DNA from 2 places in the Blautia sp. AM28-27 genome. Region 1 is predicted to be linked to the other one. Evidence: riboswitches for the same ligand, from Rfam matches in the RefSeq annotation. Region 1 holds a riboswitch; the other holds the start of a gene.
The links. Region 1 has a riboswitch for cobalamin ahead of DW743_RS14575 (hypothetical protein). Riboswitches for the same ligand answer to the same signal wherever they lie in the genome.
Positions count from the first base shown of each region.

Region 2: another riboswitch for cobalamin. It lies ahead of DW743_RS06645 (sirohydrochlorin cobaltochelatase); the one in region 1 lies ahead of DW743_RS14575 (hypothetical protein).

Region 1 is NZ_QUJK01000015.1:46,637-56,622, reverse strand. Features, by position in the region: gene DW743_RS14610 (hypothetical protein) at 1-14, shown strand, start outside; gene DW743_RS14605 (TrkH family potassium uptake protein) at 23-1,408, shown strand; gene DW743_RS14600 (potassium channel family protein) at 1,424-2,080, shown strand; gene DW743_RS14595 (TrmH family RNA methyltransferase) at 2,092-2,862, shown strand; gene DW743_RS14590 (hypothetical protein) at 3,038-4,507, shown strand; gene DW743_RS14585 (DUF885 domain-containing protein) at 4,598-6,364, opposite strand; cobalamin riboswitch at 6,484-6,687, shown strand; gene DW743_RS14575 (hypothetical protein) at 6,969-9,986, shown strand, end outside.
Region 2 is NZ_QUJK01000003.1:60,297-70,282, forward strand. Features, by position in the region: gene DW743_RS06625 (YbaN family protein) at 1-174, shown strand, start outside; gene DW743_RS06630 (nitrous oxide-stimulated promoter family protein) at 171-518, shown strand; gene DW743_RS06635 (ABC transporter ATP-binding protein/permease) at 532-2,271, shown strand; gene DW743_RS06640 (amino acid ABC transporter ATP-binding/permease protein) at 2,271-4,001, shown strand; cobalamin riboswitch at 4,065-4,258, shown strand; gene DW743_RS06645 (sirohydrochlorin cobaltochelatase) at 4,553-5,857, shown strand; gene DW743_RS06650 (hypothetical protein) at 5,997-6,608, shown strand; gene DW743_RS06655 (DUF2798 domain-containing protein) at 6,721-7,179, opposite strand; gene DW743_RS06660 (TrmH family RNA methyltransferase) at 7,539-8,363, shown strand; gene DW743_RS06665 (AraC family transcriptional regulator) at 8,455-9,330, opposite strand; gene DW743_RS06670 (alpha-amylase family glycosyl hydrolase) at 9,681-9,986, shown strand, end outside.

The sequences.
Region 1 (9,986 bases):
AAGCGGCAGAATAGGAGGAGCGATGGCCGAAAAACAAAGCAAAAATAAATGGCACACACCGGCGGAGCGGATTATGATGCTGGGATTTGCGGCGGTAATCCTGCTGGGAACGATTCTTCTTTGCCTGCCGGTTTCTGCGGCGGACGGAAAAAGCGTTTACTGGCTCGACGCCCTGTTTACCGCAACGACATCTGTCTGCGTGACGGGCCTTGTCACCGTTCCGACGGCGACGACATGGAGTACCTTTGGAAAAATTGTGATCCTCGGGTTGATTCAGTTCGGAGGTCTTGGCATCATGGCGTGCCTGACGATGGTGTTTCTGATCCTGCGCCGGAAAATCAGTCTGCAGAGCCGTAAACTGATCCAGGACACTTACAATCTGCCGGTTTTAAAGGGCAGCGTCGGTATTGTGCGGAAGCTGCTGATCGGCACGGCGGCGGTGGAGCTGGCGGGAGCCTTTTTCTACAGCTTCTGGTTTGTGCCGGAATACGGTTTCTGGAAGGGAATCGGCTACAGCCTGTTCCACTCCGTATCCGCCTTCTGCAACGCCGGAATTGACCTCGTCGGGGAATCCTCGTTCGCCCCGTTTGTGACGAACCCTCTCATCAACTTTACGACGATGGGCCTGATTTTCTTAAGCGGCCTTGGCTTTCCGGTCTGGTGGGAAGTGCTGGAGCGCGTGCAGGATCTTGTAAAAGGAAAACGGACCCGGAAAAACTTCGTGCGCGGCTTCACGCTCCACACCAAACTGGTTCTGACGACAACCGTCATTCTTCTGTTCGGCGGGGCGCTTCTGATCCTCGCGCTGGACTGGAACAACGCATCCTCGCTTGGCAGCTTAAAACCGGCGCAGAAGGCTATGGCGGCCTTCTTCCAGTCCGTGACGACGCGAACTGCCGGCTTTGAGACGATCCCGCAGGCAAACTTCTCGGACGGCTCCGCGATGGTAAGTATGATCCTCATGTTCATCGGCGGCTCTCCGATGGGAACGGCGGGCGGTGTCAAGACGACGACTGTTGCGATTCTGCTCGTGGTCGTCGCATCCTACATCCGCGGCGATTCCGACACCGTGGTCTGGGGACGGAAGGTCATGGAAGAAAACATCCGCACCGCGGTCGTTATTTTCTTCTTCGCACTGACGATGGCATTCACCGCGACGGTGCTTCTGATCTCTGTCACCGGAAGTCCTCTGCTGGACTGCCTGTATGAGATCGTTTCCGCTGTGGCAACCGTGGGACTGACGCGGTCGCTTACGCCGACACTTCCGGCGGCGGGAAAAATCATCGTAATTCTGGTCATGTTCATGGGACGTCTTGGACCGGTTACGCTGGCCATTGCACTGCGGCGGAGAAGCGGAAGAAAAGATGTGGATATCCAGCGCCCGGAACAGAGGGTGCTGATTGGATAAAAGAGGAGAAAAAACATGAGTAAACAATACGCAGTCATCGGACTTGGAAAATTCGGCTTCGCCGTGGCGACGACGCTGGCGCAGGCAGGAAAAGAAGTGCTCGCGGTCGATAAAGACCCGGAGCTGGTACAGGAGATCGCCGATCTCGTCACATATGCGGCGCGCGCGGACATCACCGACAGCCGTGTTTTTGCATCGCTTGGCATCAGCAACATGGATGTCGTGATCGTCGGCATCTCTGAAAATATGGAGTCGAGCATCCTCGCCACCCTGCAGGCAAAAGAGGCGGGCGTGCCGCTCGTCATCGCAAAGGGCATGAGCCAGATGCATGCCAATATTTTGAAAAAAGTCGGCGCGGACCGCGTCGTGATGGCGGAGAGTGAGACGGGCATCCGCCTCGGAAAAAGCCTGATTTCCGGCGGCTTCCAGGACTTCTTCATGCTGTCGGATTCGTTCTCCATGGTAGAGCTTCCCGTGCCGGAAGAGTGGACGGGGCATAACCTCGAGGAGCTGGATCTGCGGAAGAAATACAGTATCAACGTAATCGCCGTCAAGGACGGGGAAGACATCCGTGTCACGGTCAATCCGAAGACGCTGCTCCGCGCAGAGGAAGTGCTGATTCTGATCGGCGAAAACAAAGAACTTGCCAAATTGATGAAAAACAGGAAATGAGGGGACCATTCATGATTACAAGCAGCAGCAATGCACAGGTAAAAAACATTATTGCGCTGAACAAAAAAGCAAAAGAACGCCGGGAGCAGGACGTTTTCGTGGCGGAGGGCTGGAAAATGTTCCAGGAAGCGCCGCGGGAATGGCTGAAAAAAGTATATGTGTCTGAGAGCGGCAGCAAAATGCATGAAATACCGTCCGACGGGACAGAATACGAAGTAGTGGACGACCGCGTGTTCCAGTCCATGTGCGACACGAAGACGCCGCAGGGTGTTTTAAGTGTGATCCGTATGCCGCACTACACCGAAGAGGAGGTGATGGACAACGGAAAGACACCGCTTCTGATGGTACTTGAGGATCTGCAGGACCCTGGAAATGTCGGAACAATCATCCGCACCGCAGAGGGCGCAGGAGTCACCGGCATCATCATGAGCCGCGGTACCGCGGATATCTTCAATCCGAAAACGATCCGCTCGACGATGGGCTCGATCTACCGTATGCCGTTTCTGATCGTCGACGATGCGGTCGGATTTGTAAAAGGCTTAAAAGCGCGGAAGATCTGTACGTACGCGGCACATCTGCACGGCGTGCATTCCTACCGCGAGGAGGATTACACAAAAGGAACGGCATTCCTGATCGGAAATGAGGGAAACGGCCTGACTGATGCAATGGCAGAGGCCGCCGAGTGCCTGATCCGTATTCCGATGGAAGGAAAAGTGGAATCGTTAAACGCAGCGATTGCATCCGCCGTTCTCATGTATGAGGCACACGGCCAGCGCGCATAAAAGAAAGAGCGTTACCGGTTTTCTTACATTTCTCTTAACCTGCCGGAAACCTACTCGACAGAACCGGTATTTTGAGCTAAAATAGAAAGAGCAGAGTCCGGGCTGAATTTCTGTCAGTCCGGTAAAACTGTAATATTTGCCAGAAAAGCAAAAGCTGTTTTGGGAGGAAGGAAAAATGAGTGAGAAAAAAAACATCAGTAAAAAGGAGCTCCGAAGAAGAAAGCGGAAGCGTGCGCTGATGATCAAAACAGGAATTCTATGTGTTCTGCTTGTCATCTTCGGCATTGGAATCTGGGCTTTGGCCGGAGGAACAGAAAAAATCCAGCAGAAAGCACAGGAAAAAGAGGATCAGAAAACAGCAGAGGTGGACGGTTCCGTATCGTCGGACAGCACGGGAAGTGCTGAAGCGCCGACAACGAAAGCACAGATTATGGCGGAAGCCGATGCACTTGCGCAGACATACGATTACGATGGAGCCATTGAAAAGCTCCAGAGCGTAGAGGGCGCAGCGACCGACGCGGATATCATCACAAAAGTAGCAGAGTACACCAGCACGAGAGATGCCTGTGTGCGCGTCAACGTCAACGAAGTAACCCACATTTTCTATCATTCTCTTGTAGTCGATCCGCAGAAAGCTTTCTATCAGGACAACGCACAGACCGCAGGCTTCTGCCAGTGGATGACCACCGTGGATGAGTTCAACGCGATCACCCAGCAGATGTACGACAGAGGATATGTCATGGTTTCGATCAACGATCTCGTGAAAAAGACCGTAGATGATGACGGAACCGTTCATTACGAGGAAGGGGACATTTACCTGCCGGAGGGCAAGAAAGCATTCGTTCTTTCTCTGGATGACCTTTCCTATTACCACTCTTACGACGGACGCGGCATTGCCAGCAAGATGGTAGTCGGCGACGACGGAAAACCGACCTGCGAATACATTCAGGATGACGGAACTGTTGTGACCGGTGCTTACGACTGCATCCCGCTGATGGATCAGTTTATCGAAGCGCATCCGGATGCCGTATACCATAATGCGCGCGGAACCGTAGCACTGACCGGCTACGACGGAATCCTCGGATACCGCACCGACGGTGATTACAAGACAAGAGAAGATCTGACGGATGATCAGGTAGCATGGCTTGATGCACACCCGGATTTCGACTGGGATAAAGAGTGCGAGGAGGCGAAAAAAGTAGCCGATGCGATCAAAGCAGACGGCTGGACATTCGCAAGCCATACCTGGGGCCATATCCGTGTCGGCGACAAACCGATCGAGACGATCCAGGCGGATACCGAGAAATGGCTGACGTATGTTGCACCGCTCATCGGCGGAAGCGATATCATCATCTTTGCACATGGACAGGATCTTTCCGACTGGCACGATTACACGATGGACAATGAGAAGTTTGCTTACTTAAAGAGTCAGGGCTTCAACATCTACTGCAACGTAGATTCCTCCCAGTATTTCGTTCAGGTAAGAGACAATTACCTGCGTATGGGACGAAGAAACCTGGATGGATACCGTCTGTACCAGAACCTCTACGGAGGCGGCGAGGATAGAACAAGCGATCTGTTTGATTCTGCCTCTGTTATTGATCCGCAGCGGCCGACAGATCCATCTCTTTACAATTTAGGTTAAAGAATTTTGAAAATGAAAAAGATCTCACAGAACTTTCTATTATTTATAGAAGAAAGTCTGTGGGATCTTTTTTTCAGCAGGGCGAACCGTTTACAGATATTTTTCTACGAGCGGAAACGGCAGAGGCCCGAGACGGAGCAGTTTTTCATGGAAACCGATCAATGAGAATGAGTCACCTTCCTGTTTCTGCACTTCCGAGAGGAGCTGCGAAAACGAGAGCGATCCGACACAGTATTTCAGATAGTTCGCCGGTGTCTCGAGAATATACTGATATAAAGAGGCAGCGGCCGACGCATCCGTGATGCCGAACTGCGCCAGAAAGGCTGACGCATCCGCGAGGAGCCATCCCTGGCTGTGGATTCCGAGATCCAGCAGCGAGCAGAGGATAAGATGCACCGAGCGGTTCAGATACCAGAGACGGCAGAGCGCCTGCGTGTTTGCATCGAGATTACGTGCGGCGTAGCGGCAGGCATATGATTCAACGTAGGTTGCCCATCCTTCCACATAACCCGACGGCGCGTAGAGATGGCGGATCAGAAGCGGGTCGGAGCGCGAGAACGAGACGGTCTGGTACAGATGGCCGGGAAAGCCCTCGTGGGCAAGTGTGGAATACAGCTCGATGCCGGTCATTTCATCCGCGGGATTCAGGTAAATGGAGTTGGGTGAATTGACATCGGCGGGCGGTGTGAGATAAAAGGCGGGGCTTAAAAAATCCTTGAGGGAGTCATCCACGGTCTTTACTTCGTATGCGATACCCGAAAGAACGGGAAAATCTTCAGAAACGGCATTCTGCAGATCGGCAAGCATTTCCTCCGGCGTGGAGAACGGCAGCACGAGCGCCTGCTCGGAGAGGGAGAGCGACGGATTCTGATCGAGAATGATCTGCATTTCGGCACACTGGTCCGCAAGCTGCTGTGTTAAAAGGCGGGTCAGCTCCTCTGGTGAAGCGTCAACACCGACGCGGCTGCGGAGAAGATACGCATAGTAGGAAAGTCCGCCTTCCTGCCGGGAAAGACCGCCGGCGTTCTGTGTTCCTTTGCCGCGGAGTGAAGAAAGAGCATCGGAAAGAGAGCGGTAGGCGGGAAAAACACAGGAGATAAGGAGTTTTTCATGCGTCTGCAGACAGAGATTCCTTTCCGCCTCAGAAAACAGTGAAGACGCCTGCAGTTTATTCTGAAAAACGGTGTGGAGCAGATGGCTTTCCGGTGTATCCGCGTCGGCGAGAAAAGCACTGCACTGGCGGATAATGCCATCGACCGCAAGGTCATTCTGAAACACGCCCTGCCGGGATTTTTCCTGCTCGAGTGCGATGAGATCGGAGAAATAGCGCGGGAGATCCTGCAGAAGATGGAGGTAGTCGGCGATATCCTGCTGTGTGCGGAACGGGTACTCCGCGAGCAGAATGGGAAGCTGTGCCTGAATCCCGAGCGACGGACCGAGCGGTTCCGCAAGAAGGCTGGTGCTGCCCGGCATTTTCTCGCAGTTCAGCTCGTAGAGCAGAAGATCGAGCGTGATCTGATTTTCCGCGGAGAGGCGGTTTCGATGAAAGGATGTGAGCGTTGTTTCCACACTCTGCAGCAGGGCATCATACGAGGTGCGGTCAGGGATGGAAACCGTGCCGAACGAGGCAGTGCCGGGGGCAATTCCGCGGGAAGCCGGATCGGCGAGGGTATAGTGGAGCGTGATGGCAGAAGAGGTTACCTCGGAGTGGAACCGTTCCTCCACATACGCGGAAAACCGGCGGTTCTCACCAGGGGAAAAGAACGGGGAAAAATACCAGAACAGCAGGGCGAAAAGAAGTCCGCCGCACAGAAGCAGAGGGAACAGGATGCGGCGGTGCAGAGAAGCTGGTTTCATAGAATAGGCTCCGGTGCGGACAGTTATCATAAAGTATGTAAAAAATGCTGATTTTATGCGCTTTTTCCGTGGCCTTTCATTTGACTTTCCAAAACGGCTTTGCTATAATCAGTAACGAATGAAATAAGGGACTTTTCAGTGCGGAACGGATTTGAAAAAGAATCCGCGAAGGTAAAAGGGAATCAGGTGGAAATCCTGAGCGATCCGGTCACTGTAAGCAGGGAGTGTTAGCTGCAGAAATGCCATTGTGCGAAACGCATGAGAAGGCGCGGCTGCCGTGAAGATCTGCGAGTCAGGAAACCTGCTGGAAAGGTTAGTGAATCGCTTCCGATAAAAGCATATATATTCATGGAAAGATGTACGAAGTAAAATCGGACATCTGCTTTTTTGTCGCCATGCGTCCGAAAAAGAGCTCCGGTGGAGAAACTCTTTTGCAGAAAAAGCAGATGTCTGTTTGTCTTTTCGCAGAAAAAATGTGTCCTCAAAAACAAGATTACTTGCAGGGAGACATCATTGACGGGGACAGGCACCGCCCAGCTGCCTGAAAAAGTCAGACGGAATCCGGAGCAGATGCGCGAAGGAGATCCGAAGAAAAGGAGAAGTTATGAAAGGAAATTCAAGCAAATTTCTGGCACTGCTGCTGTCGGCGTCCATGATCATGAGCCCGACTGCCAGCGTATTAGCAGATACGCAGGAAAAAGCAGCACAGACAGAAAGCAGCGCAGCCGCAGAGGAAGCGCCGCAGAGCGAAGAAACAGCAGAGACGGCAGAACCGGAAACAACACCGGCAGAAACCGAGAGCAGTGAAAGCACTGCAGAGACTCCGGCAGAAGAGCCGACGGAAACACCGGCCGCGCCTGCAGAGGATCAGACACCGGCAGGATCTGACGAGACCGAGACACCATCCGCAGATGAGGATGCTTCGGAAGATACTGCAGAGGACACTGCAAAAGACGGTGAAGAGACTGCCGATACCACAGAAAAAGAGCCGGAAGCAGCAGATGAGACTTCCCAAGATGCTGGAAAAGAAACACCGGCAAAAGAAGAAACCAAAGATGCTGTAAAAGAGAATACCAGTCCGGCGGCAGAACAGCCGAAAACGGAAGTAAAAGAAACAACCCAAAATGAGGCATCCAATACAGCCGAGAAGAAAGAAACAAAAGCAGCGGAAGCAGCAAAACCGGCAGATGGTGAGTATGAGACTTCTGCAGAAGCAACCGGAAGCATGTTCCGTGTGATTTCTTCCAGACTCATCGTAAAAGATGGAAAACTGAAAGCATCCATTCTGCTGAGTGGAACCGGCTATGATTACCTGTATACGGGAACAGCAGCAGAAGCTGCCGCAGCAGATGAAAAGAGCTGGATTGCTCCGACAGGAAGCGAAACCTATACGGATACGAAGACCGGTGCAGAAAAGACCGGATATCGTTTTGAAATTCCGGTGGAAGAGCTTGACAAACAGATGGATGTTGCCGTTCGCTCAGCCAAGAAAAAAACATGGGCTGATAAAACCGTTACGATCCACAGCACCGATGCAATCCCGACGGTAACACCGGAACCAACCGAGACTCCAAGCGAAAATCCAGGTGAGGATTCCTCGAATAAGCCAGCCAGTGTAGAAGCACCGGTTACCAAAGAGGACGGCAGCGTATTCAAAATGTTCGTCATCTCCGAGGCAACAATGATCAACAAGGGTGATAAACTCGTTCTTACACTGAAAACAAACAACGTATCATTTGATAAACTGTATCTTGGAAAGAACGATGACCTTGCAAAAACACCGGCTATCCAGGGAATGCAGGAAGCAAACGGCGGTTATTCCTTTACATTTGAAGTAGATGCGGACAAAGCCGGCACAACCGTTCCGATCGTTCTTGGAAAGAAAGACGGAACCTGGTACACCAAACAGCAGCTTTATCTTGCAGTTCCGGGAAGTAAAACACCGGAAGTAACTCCGATACCGGAGCCGACCGAGACTCCGGTCCCGACTGCAACCCCGACTCCGAGTGAGACTCCGGTTCCAACCGCAACTCCAACTCCGGAACCGGCGAAAGTAGAAAACGGTATCTACAGCGGAACCGCGGAGACCGGCGCAGCTATGTTCAAAGTAGTCGGCGTAGAGCTGACCGTAAAAGACGGCGACATGAAAGCACGCATCACGTTAAGTGGTGTTGCCTACGATTATCTGTACATGGGAACACCGGAAGAGGCAGCTGCCGCAGACAAGAGTGCATGGATTGCAGGTGTCGGCACCGTTGATTACACAACAGCAGACGGCGAGACGAAAACAGGAATGCAGTATGATATTCCGGTAGCAGCACTCGATCAGGCACTTGTTGTTTCTTCCCATTCTGCAAAACGGGATAAATGGTATGCAAGAACCATTACTATTGCATCTTCCAGTCTGAAAAAGACCGCAGATCTTCCGGCAGATGAGACCAATAAAGTAGCAGATGGTATTTACAGTGCAGAGGCAACAACTAATGCAGCAATGTTCAAGGTAGTCGGCGTAAAACTGACCGCGAAAAACGGAAAAATGACAGCAGTTATCACCTTAAGCGGAAGCGGCTATGATTATCTGTATATGGGAACCGGAAAAGATGCGGCAGCAGAGAGCGGCGCATGGATCGCTTCCACCGGAAAAGTGGACTACACCTTAGACGGTGAAACCAAAACAGGAATGCAGTTTGAAATCCCGGTAGAAGCACTGGATCAGGAACTTGCTGTAGCAGCTCATGCAGTAAAGAGCGGCAAATGGTACGACAGAGCCATCACGATTGCATCTTCCAGCCTGAAAAAGACCGGAGACCTTCCGTCGGATGACAACAAGGGCGATACTCCGAAACCAACCCTCGTTCCGACCAATACCCCAACCGTATCTCCATCTGAGACACCGGTTGTAAAACCCACCAGCACCCCGACTCCGGCACCGACCCAGAAACCGGCCGATACCAAACCGGAGCAGGAATCCAAATATGAGTCTGACTTAAGCGGCGGCACATCCAAAGTAGACAGTGCAACCACACTGGCAGACGGCGTTTACACACCAGACGGATTCTCCTTCTCCGGCGGATCCGGAAAGGTAACCATCTCCTGCAGCAAGATTACTGTAACGAACGGACAGGCTTATGCAACGATCGCATTCAGCAGTCCGTACTACGGATATGTAAAAGCAAACGGAAATAAATACATGGCAAATGTCAGCGGCGGAAGCAGCATCTTCACCATTCCGGTTGAGCTGAACAAGAACAATACCATTATCGGTATGACCACCAGAATGTCCGTTGCCCATGAGATTTCCTACAACATCTTCATCTCCCTGGCAGCAGCAAAGAAGGGCGGCAGCACTTCTTTCAGCACAGGATTTGTAAAAGCAGACGGAACAACCTCCACGATCAGCACCGATAACTCCAAGCTGGATACCACCGCTCCAGAGATCATGGGACTGGAATACAAAGCAGAGACAAAACTTGCTTACGCAGAGTACTTCAAGATGTATCATTACGACGAAGGCATCACCCTGCTGGAGATCGATATGACAAAAGATACCGAGCGTGATCCGGAGAAACGGACCGAGGACGACAAGAAAGCAGAAGATACCGATACCGCAGCAGCAGAGAAT
Region 2 (9,986 bases), on a different contig from region 1:
TGTAAAATTATCGGGATGGTAACGGTTGTGATGGCGATCGGCTTTTTTGCTATGAAGAATGTGCCGATTGGAAGAATCTGTATTGCTGTGGTATGGATGTGCCATATTTTGTATTTCTTCCTGCGGGTCAAAACCGTAAAAACAGAAGATCATATCCTAGGAGAAACAAAATGAACAAAGTAGAAAAAAAGCGGCAGAAAGAACAGTACGTCGTGGAAGAGATGATCCGCCTGTACTGCCGGAAGAACCATGGAAAAGAGGGGCATGCATCCGGCGGGATGTGTCCGGAATGTCAGAAATTAGCGGACTATGCAAAACAGCGGAGCCAGAAATGTCCCTTCATGGAACAGAAAACATTCTGCGCAAACTGCAAAGTACACTGCTACAAGCCGGAAATGCGGGAAAAGATCCGCGCCGTTATGCGGTTTTCGGGGCCGAGGATGCTGCTGTATCATCCGATTTTAGCTATCTGGCATTTAATCTGCAGCATGAGAGAGAAGCGAAAAGCAAAAGCATAAAAGAGAGGTACTTATGATTAAAACAAGACTGGTGGGGCTGCTGTCCCACGCGAAAAAGTATATCGTGTACACGATTCTGTGGCAGTGGGCGGCGCTTCTGTCGCAGGTGATCGCGGTATTTACGGTTGCCGATCTGCTGGAACGGGTCGTGTATGGTGCGGTAACGGCAGCGGCTGTGAAACGGACGATTTTTACACTGGCAATTGTTGTTGTGATCCGCTTTTTCTGCGAGCGGATGGGCGCGCGGTCGTCGTATCTTGCGTGTGTGGATGTGAAACGGATTCTGCGTGAGAAAATTTATGAGAAAATGCTGAAACTGGGGGCATCCTACAGCGAACAGGTATCATCCTCGGAGGTCGTACAGGTATCCACGGAAGGCGTGGAGCAGCTCGAAACCTATTTTGGAAAGTATCTTCCGCAGCTGTTCTACAGCCTGATTGCGCCGCTCACCTTGTTTGTGATCCTCTGCCGGGTGAGCATGAAAGCGAGCGTGATTCTTCTGATCTGTGTGCCGCTGATCCCGATTTCGATTGTGGTTGTGCAGAAGATTGCGAAGAAGCTTCTGAACAAATACTGGAGCATTTACACCGGCCTTGGCGATTCCTTCCTTGAAAATCTGCAGGGTCTGACGACATTAAAAATTTATCAGGCCGACCAGCAGAAAGCCGACGAGATGGATGTGGAATCCCAGAACTTCCGCCGGATCACGATGAAAGTTCTGACGATGCAGCTCAACTCAACGAGCGTGATGGACATCGTAGCATACGGCGGCGCGGCGGTTGGCATGGCGGTGGCGGTATCGGAATTTCTGAAAGGAAACCTCACCGTGTCCGGCACGCTCTGCATTGTGCTGCTGGCGAGCGAGTTTTTCCTGCCGCTTCGTCTGCTCGGATCATTCTTCCACATCGCGATGAACGGCATGGCGGCGAGTGACAAGATTTTCAAAATCCTCGATCTGCCGGAGCCGCAGACGGGAGAGCGGACGCTGCCGGACGGACCGCTGGATGTCGTGTTGGAGGATGTACATTTTTCCTATGAAGAGGACCGGGAAATCTTAAAAGGCATTGACCTGACGCTCCCGGCGGGCAGTTTTGTATCACTGGTCGGCGAATCCGGCTGCGGAAAGAGTACGATCGCGGGTATCCTTGCGGCAAAGAACCGTGGATATACAGGGCGCATCACCCTGGGCGGTGTGCCGCTCTCGGAAGTCGCTGAGACGGATCTGATGAAGCACGTTGTTCTGGTCCGCCACAATAGTTACTTATTTAAAGGAAACGTAGAAGAGAACCTGCGCATGGCGAAACCGGATGCGACGAAGGAGGAGATGGAGGCGGTTCTGCAGAAAGTCAATCTGCTGGGATTCTTACAGACACAGAACGGACTGCAGACAGAGCTTCTCGAAAAAGCAGGAAACCTCTCCGGCGGCCAGTGCCAGCGTCTTGTGATTGCGCGGGCGCTGCTTCGGAGCGACAGTGCGGTGTATATCTTTGATGAAGCCGCATCGAATATTGATGTCGAGAGTGAAGAGATGATCATGAATGTGATTCATGAACTCGCAAAGACGAAAACGGTATTGCTGATTTCCCACCGCCTTGCGAACGTCGTACAGTCAGATCAGATTTATTTCCTGAAAAACGGTACCATCTGCGAGCGTGGAACGCATGCGGAACTGATGGAACAGAACGGCGCATACCGGCATCTGTACGACAGCCAGATGGTACTGGAAAACTATGGAAAGCAGGGGAATGCATGATGCACGAGAAGAAAAATACAGCAAAACGCAGAAGCGCCCTCCGGATTATGGGAAGCCTGATCGGGCTGGTGAAGCCATTGCTTCATATTATGATGGCGGCAATTATTCTTGGAACAATGGGATATTTATGTGCGATCTTCCTGACGATTCTGGCAGGACAGGTCATCGTGCATGGCTTACTGACGGGCGCGGCAGGGACGAGCCTTTCGGTGCAAAACATGTGGCTTGTACATACCCCGGTAAAAACGATACTCACGGTGATGATCGTGATCGCGGTGCTGCGCGGCATTCTGCATTATGCGGAGCAGTACTGCAACCACTTTATTGCTTTTAAACTGCTGGCGATCATCCGCCATAAAGTGTTTGCAGCTTTGCGGAAGCTCTGCCCGGCGAAGCTGGAAGGACGGGACAAAGGAAATCTGATTTCGATTATCACAACCGATATCGAACTTCTGGAAGTATTCTATGCGCATACGATTTCCCCGATTGCGATTGCAGCATTAACTTCTTTGATTATGGTATGCTTCATTGGAAGATACCATGTTCTGGCAGGGCTGCTTGCACTTGCGGCGTATCTGACGGTCGGCGTTGTGATCCCGATGTGGAACGGAAAGCGCGGAAGCCAGAAAGGAATGGAGTTCCGGACAGGCTTTGGCGAGCTGAACAGCTTCGTGCTGGATTCCCTGCGTGGCCTCGACGAGACGATTCAGTACGGACAGGGCGAAAAACGGAAAGAGCAGATGTCAGGGCGGTCGAAAGAACTGACTTCTGTGCAGGAAAACTTAAGCCGCATGGAAGGCTCCCAGCGGTCTGTCACCAACATGGTGATTCTTCTGGCATCGTTCGGCATGCTGGCACTGACGATCTATCTTTACACGAAAGGCGGGATCGGATTTGAGGGAGTCCTGACCTGCACAATCGCGATGATGGGTTCCTTCGGCCCGGTCGTGGCGCTGTCCAGCCTGTCGAATAACCTGAATCAGACGCTGGCAAGCGGCGAGCGTGTGCTTTCCCTTCTCGAGGAAGCGCCGCTGGTGGAAGAAATTCCGGGAGATGCGGCATCCGGCGGTGACCACGCATTTGCAGGAGCCGAGGCGCAGAATGTAACGTTTGCCTACGAAGACGAGACGATTCTGGATCAGTATTCGCTGAAACTGGAACCGGGAAAAATCACCGGCATCCACGGCGCGAGCGGTTCCGGAAAATCGACGATCTTAAAACTTCTGATGCGCTTCTGGGATGTCCAGACGGGGCGCGTTTCCGTGGACGGAGCCGATGTCCGCGAAATCCCGACGAAGTATCTGCGCGATATGGAAAGCTATGTGACGCAGGAGACACATCTGTTCCACGATTCGATTGCGAACAACATCGCTATTGCAAAACCCGGCGCGACGCGGGAAGAAATTATGGAGGCGGCGAAGAAGGCGTCCATACATGATTTCATCATGACACTGCCAAACGGCTACGACACCGAAGTCGGAGAACTCGGCGATACGCTGTCCGGCGGAGAAAAACAGCGGATCGGTATCGCGCGGGCATTCCTGCATGACGCATCCATGATCCTGCTGGACGAGCCGACATCGAATCTTGATTCCTTAAATGAAGGAATTATTCTGAAATCCCTGAAAGAATCGGCAGAAGAGAAAACCATTGTGCTCGTATCGCACAGAGTGTCCACGATGAACGTCGCGGATGTGGTATATGAAATGGAAAATGGCCGGATTTCCTGATTTTACAGCACTTGACAGAGAAAAGACGATGTGCTACACTAACAGTCGTTAAAGAAAAAACAATTAAATATCGATGTGTAAGGTGTCGGACATGCGTGTCCGGTGAAAAGGGAAGCAGGTGTGAATCCTGCACGAACTCGTCACCGTATTTTGCAAGCAGGGGAATGATCCACTGGGAAACCGGGAAGGAGACCGATGCGCTGGAGTCAAATCCTGAAGCAATGAGCCGGGAGACCTGCCTTTCGCAGTACAGGAACGTTACGTTCGTGCCACGAGGAACTGGCAGTACAAAACAGGAAAGCGGACATTTGCCCCACAGCGGGTGAGATGGTTTTCTTTGTGATGAAAATACTGGAAGCCCCTCGTTGAAAAACGAAAGGGCTTCTTTCTATTTACGCGGGCAACGAGCCAAAGTCCGTGCTTGCACGAGACCTTAGCGACTGCCGCGATAACTTGAGAAACTCGCGGAGCGTGTTTCTCATAGTTTGAAATGTAAAACGTCCCCGATATTGGTTGTTGCAAAGATACCAGCAAATGGGAGGAAAACAAAAATGAAAAAGAAACTTGTAGTCGCTTTAATTTCAGCAGCTATGGTAACATCTATGCTCGGCGCATGCGGAAGCAGCAACGCATCCAGCAGCAGCGCAAGCAGCACAGCAACAAGCAGCGTAAGTGCATCTTCCGCATCTGAGGAAGACACCACAGCAGCAAGCAGCAGCGTAAGCGCATCTTCTGCATCTGAAGAGGTATCCGCAGATGCAGACCAGGAGGCAGCAGATAAAGTGGCAGCTTTGATTGACGCAATTTATGTACAGGAAAGAAATGATAACACCGACGAGCAGTGCAAAGAAGCAAAAGAGGCATGGGATGCCCTGACAGACGCACAGAAAGAACTCGTAGAAGGTGAGAACGCAGATCCGGATTACTTCGGAAGAGACACAGGGGATGCTTCCAAGGATGATCCGTTAAACGGAGACGAGATCGGCGAGAATGAGCTTCTGGTTGTAAGCTTTGGTACTTCCTTCAACGACAGCCGTGCTGAGGATATCGGAGGCGTTGAGAAAGCTCTGCAGGCTGCATATCCGGACTGGTCCGTAAGACGTGCCTTCACTGCACAGATCATCATCAACCATGTACAGGCCCGCGATGACGAGAAGATCGACAACGTAGATCAGGCACTGGAAAGAGCTGTAAGCAATGGCGTGAAAAAACTGATTATTCAGCCGACTCATCTGATGCACGGCGCAGAGTACGACGAGCTGAAAGAAGCAGTAGATAGCTATAAAGATAAATTTGAGTCCGTAACCATCGCAGAGCCGCTGCTTGGCGAGGTTGGAAGTGACGCTACCGTAATCAACGAGGACAAACAGGCCGTTGCAGAAGCAATCACGGCACAGGCAGTAAAATCTGCAAATTATGACAGTCTGGATGCAGCAGCAGAGGACGGCACTGCTTTCGTATTTATGGGACATGGTACTTCCCACAATGCAAAAGTAACTTACAGCCAGATGCAGACACAGATGGATACTCTTGGATACAAAAACGTATTCATCGGAACCGTTGAGGGCGAGCCGGAAGAGACCGCCTGCGAGAATGTGATCGAGGCAGTAAAAGCAGCCGGATACAAGAAAGTAATTCTTCGTCCGCTGATGGTTGTTGCAGGTGACCACGCAAACAACGATATGGCAGGCGAGGATGAGGATTCCTGGAAGAGCCAGTTTGAGGCATCCGGTGCATTCGATGAGATCAACACTCAGATCGAAGGTCTTGGAAGAATTGATGCTGTTGAGCAGCTGTATGTACAGCACACCAAGGCAGCTATGGACGGCAACGGCGTTCAGGACGATGCTGAATAATTAGGGGTTGTATTCCGAACGTAAAATAGAGTAAAATAAGATCCGGCAGTACGGCTGAAGAGACTCAGTGTGCTGTCGGATTTTAAGTTGAGCGGATGAAAAAGATCCGCTTCAAGGTGATACAAGGAGGAATTTTATTATGAGAAAAAAATTGGCAGTTCTTTTTCTTGGAGCAGCACTGACTGTATCCATGCTCGGCGCATGTGGCGGAAAGGATGCAGCGTCATCTTCTGCATCTGCAGTATCTGCGTCTTCTGCGGCAGACGCATCTTCCGCTTCTGTACAGGATGCATCTAAGGCAGAGAGCAGTACATCCACATCAGATGTTTCAGCAGAAAGCGCATCGGCAGCGGAGACTGCAGGAGAAAGCAGCGCATCAGAGCTGGAAGACGGTACGTATACGGCAGACTTCAATACAGACAGCAATATGTTCCATGTCAATGAAGCAAAAGAAGGAAAGGGTGTCCTGACGGTAAAAGACGGAAAAATGACCATCCACGTCAGCCTGGTATCCAAAAACATTGTCAATGTCTTTGTGGGAACAAAAGAAGAAGCACAGGCAGACGGCGCAGAGCTGATCGAGCCGACCACAGATGAGGTAACGTATTCTGACGGAACCACAGATGAAGTGTACGGCTTTGATATCCCGGTAGAAAAACTGGACGAGGATTTCAATGTTGCGATCATTGGTAAAAAAGGAACCTGGTATGATCATGTAGTCAGCGTATCCAATCCGGTACCGCAGGAGTAATCCCGGAAGAAAACAAAAGATATCCACAGAAGGCGAACCATTTTGCACCGTCTGTCCACAGAAATTGTGGAAAGAGAGGGGAAAAGCGGTTCGCCTTTGTGGATATCTTTTCTTATTTTTCCGGAAACAGTTTGCGGAACAGAAAACGGATGAAGGGTCCGCAGTACATGAGCTGCCAGAAGAAGGCAACCGGGAAGTTTAAAAACGTGGTCTGGAGCCAGACAGCAACGAATTCCTTTCCGGCATTTTTAAACAGCAGCGTTGCAATAAAACTCATAATCGGACACATAATAGCAATAATCATAATGGAAATTGCCAGCGTGATTACGATCGGACGATCCTGCGGTGTTACCATGCAAAAAGCTAATTTGTGAGCCAGATGATCCACGAGGAAAAACTCGAGGATAAAAGCGGCCGGCCACATGATTATCATCTCGTGAAACGCCATCAGAAAGACCTGATTTGTCATTCCGCCGATGTTCATGGAAATGTTGTAGCAGATCATGGCATAGACCATCAGAAAGGACATCATGAGGGTAAATACAACGTTTTGAAATTTTGTTTTTGGCATCGATTGTTCTCCTTTTCTTTGCAATTTTGAAAAATGGGCGCAAAAAAGACACATGTGTTGTTCGTTAACCAAGCAATGCACTTGTGCCGTTTCCAATCTGATACCAATCTTTTCTGCAGTTTTTAATTTTGAACCGTCGATTATTATAACGTCTCTGGCGGCGTTTGGCAAGAGGAAATTGAGAAATTTTTAAAAAAGACAGATAAACAAGAAAATTCGATGCGTGCTGGAAGCACGGTTTGGCGAATGGTGCGGGGAACGGCACCGGCGGGAAAAAGAATGGATTGCGAAACGGGAGCGGGATTGCTACAATAGAACATAGTGAAAACAAAGAGAAAACGCAAAAGGAAATCAATATTATGTCAGAGATCAGAAAAATCGAAAACTTTGCGGCGCCGGAGCTCGACGTGTATGCGCGTCTTTCAGAACCGCAGTTATTGCACTATTATGAACCGCAGCCAGGCCTTTTTCTTGCGGAGAGTCCGCGTGTCATCGAGCGTGCGCTGGATGCCGGATATGAACCGGTTTCGTTCCTTGCCGGAAGCGCAGAGCTTGCCGCAAACGAAGCACTCTTTGCGCACTGCCCGGACGCGCCGGTCTATACAGCAGAGACGAAGGTGCTGGAACAACTCACAGGCTTTGCCCTCACGCGCGGCATGCTCTGCGCGATGCACCGCCGCACGCTTCCGGCTATGGAGGAAATCTGCCGGAATGCCCGCCGCGTGGCGATTCTGGAAAATGTCGTGAACCCGACGAATGTCGGTGCGATTTTCCGTTCTGCCGCCGCGCTTGGCATCGATGCCGTGCTTCTCACATCAGGCTGCAGCAACCCGCTGTACCGCCGCGCCATCCGCGTGAGCATGGGAAATGTCTTCCAGGTCCCATGGACCGTGCTGCCAGGCGGCAGTTACTGGCCGGAGCAGGGAATTGCTGCACTGCAGGAACTTGGATTTTATACCGTTGCGATGGCATTAAAAGAAGACTCCGTTCCGATGGATGATCCGTCGTTGAAAACGCATGAAAAGCTCGCCATTCTGCTCGGAACCGAGGGTGACGGACTGGCAAGTGATACGATCGCTGAAACAGATGCAACCGTGCTGATTCCGATGACACACGGTGTGGATTCACTGAACGTCGCTGCGGCGAGCGCTGTCGCATTCTGGGAGCTGGCGGGAAGAAGATAAAGATGTTCCGTCGGTACCGGAGATTACGGAATAAAAATAGGATCAGAGATAGATTTTCGGGATGCATATTTTGATGCATCCCTTTTTGAATTTATGAATTTTGAAATTCCTTCCGATACATCTGCGGCGTACATCCCACTTTGCTTCGGAACTGCCGGTTGAAGTTGGAAAGGTTGCGGAAACCATTGTCGTACGCGATTTCGGACACACTCCGCGTCGTACTGCGCAGCGCCTCGCAGGCGGCTTTGATCCGAAGCTGTGTCAGATATTCAACGGCCCCGAGTCCGAAGGTCTGCTTAAAACAGCTCATAAAATAGCTTTTGCTCAAATGCGACAGCCTGGCAAGTTCCTCTATGGTAATCGGGTCGGCGAAGTGCTCCTGGATATAGGCGAGCACAGGCCGCAGGTTTTCAGCAGCCGCAGGCATGGCGGGACGATCGGTGCAGAGTTCCGGCGATGCGGCGAGCAGATAGAAGAAGCGGAGCAGCTCACTTTTCAGCAGAAGATCGGAGACAGCAGAGTTTTCACGGATGCAGCGGAAAATCTGATGGACGGATGCAGAAAGTGCAGCATAACCGGAATGTTCGGGTGAAATCGGTGCCTGGATGCGGCGCCGGGCGGAGAAAAACGGCTGCAGAATTTCCGTGTAGCTGCGGTCGTCATACCCGCCGATCAGCATATTCTGGTGGAAAACAATCGTATCATAAAACATCGACTCCTGCTCGGCGGGCAGAATGGCATGTACGAGGTTCGGCTGAATCAGAAAAATATCACCGGCATGCGCCGTAAGCAGACGGTCCTCATACTGAAAATACCCCGTTCCGCGTTTGATATAATTCAGCTCCATCTCCCCGTGCCAGTGCAGCGGTACGCCGGGAAAATAGTCGGGCATCCGGCAGTCATAATAACTGTAGGGAACCTGCATGGAGCCGTGCTGGCGTTTTTCTTTCGCAGCAGAAAGCATCATAAAATCCTCCTCCAAAAAGCATGTCCGTAAAATGCCGGGAATGGCAGAGCGTGGCATGGATAAAATCAGTTAATGTTCACTCAGCAGTGAAACACTTGCTGTTTCGCTGCGTAAGAAAGTGATTCAGGCGTGAGCAGCCCTCCTTTTGCGAAGCAAAACTTTAAATGAGGGTTGCGAAGGTTACAGTTCGCTGGGTACCAGTGAACTGTAACTAAAATCATAGAATAGTATTAGAATGAAATAGGAAATTACTGGTATTTCAGCGGATACAGTAGTAATATATCATATAGAAACACTTGCTGCAACGACGAAAATACAGCAGAAATAAGAGCGAAAGAGGAAAAGAAAAAATGTCAAAATGGTTAGATAACGCAGTATTTTATGAGATTTACCCGCAGTCCTTCAACGACACCAACGCCGACGGAATCGGAGATTTCCAGGGTATCATCGAAAAATTAGACTACATCAAGGAACTGGGCTGCAACGCCATCTGGATCAACCCGTGCTTCCTGTCCCCATTCGGTGATGCAGGATACGATGTCGCAGATTACTGCCGCGTTGCACCGCGCTACGGAACGAATGAGGATCTGAAGAGAGTTTTCGAAGAGGCACACAAACGTGACATGCACGTTCTGCTCGACCTGGTTCCGGGCCAT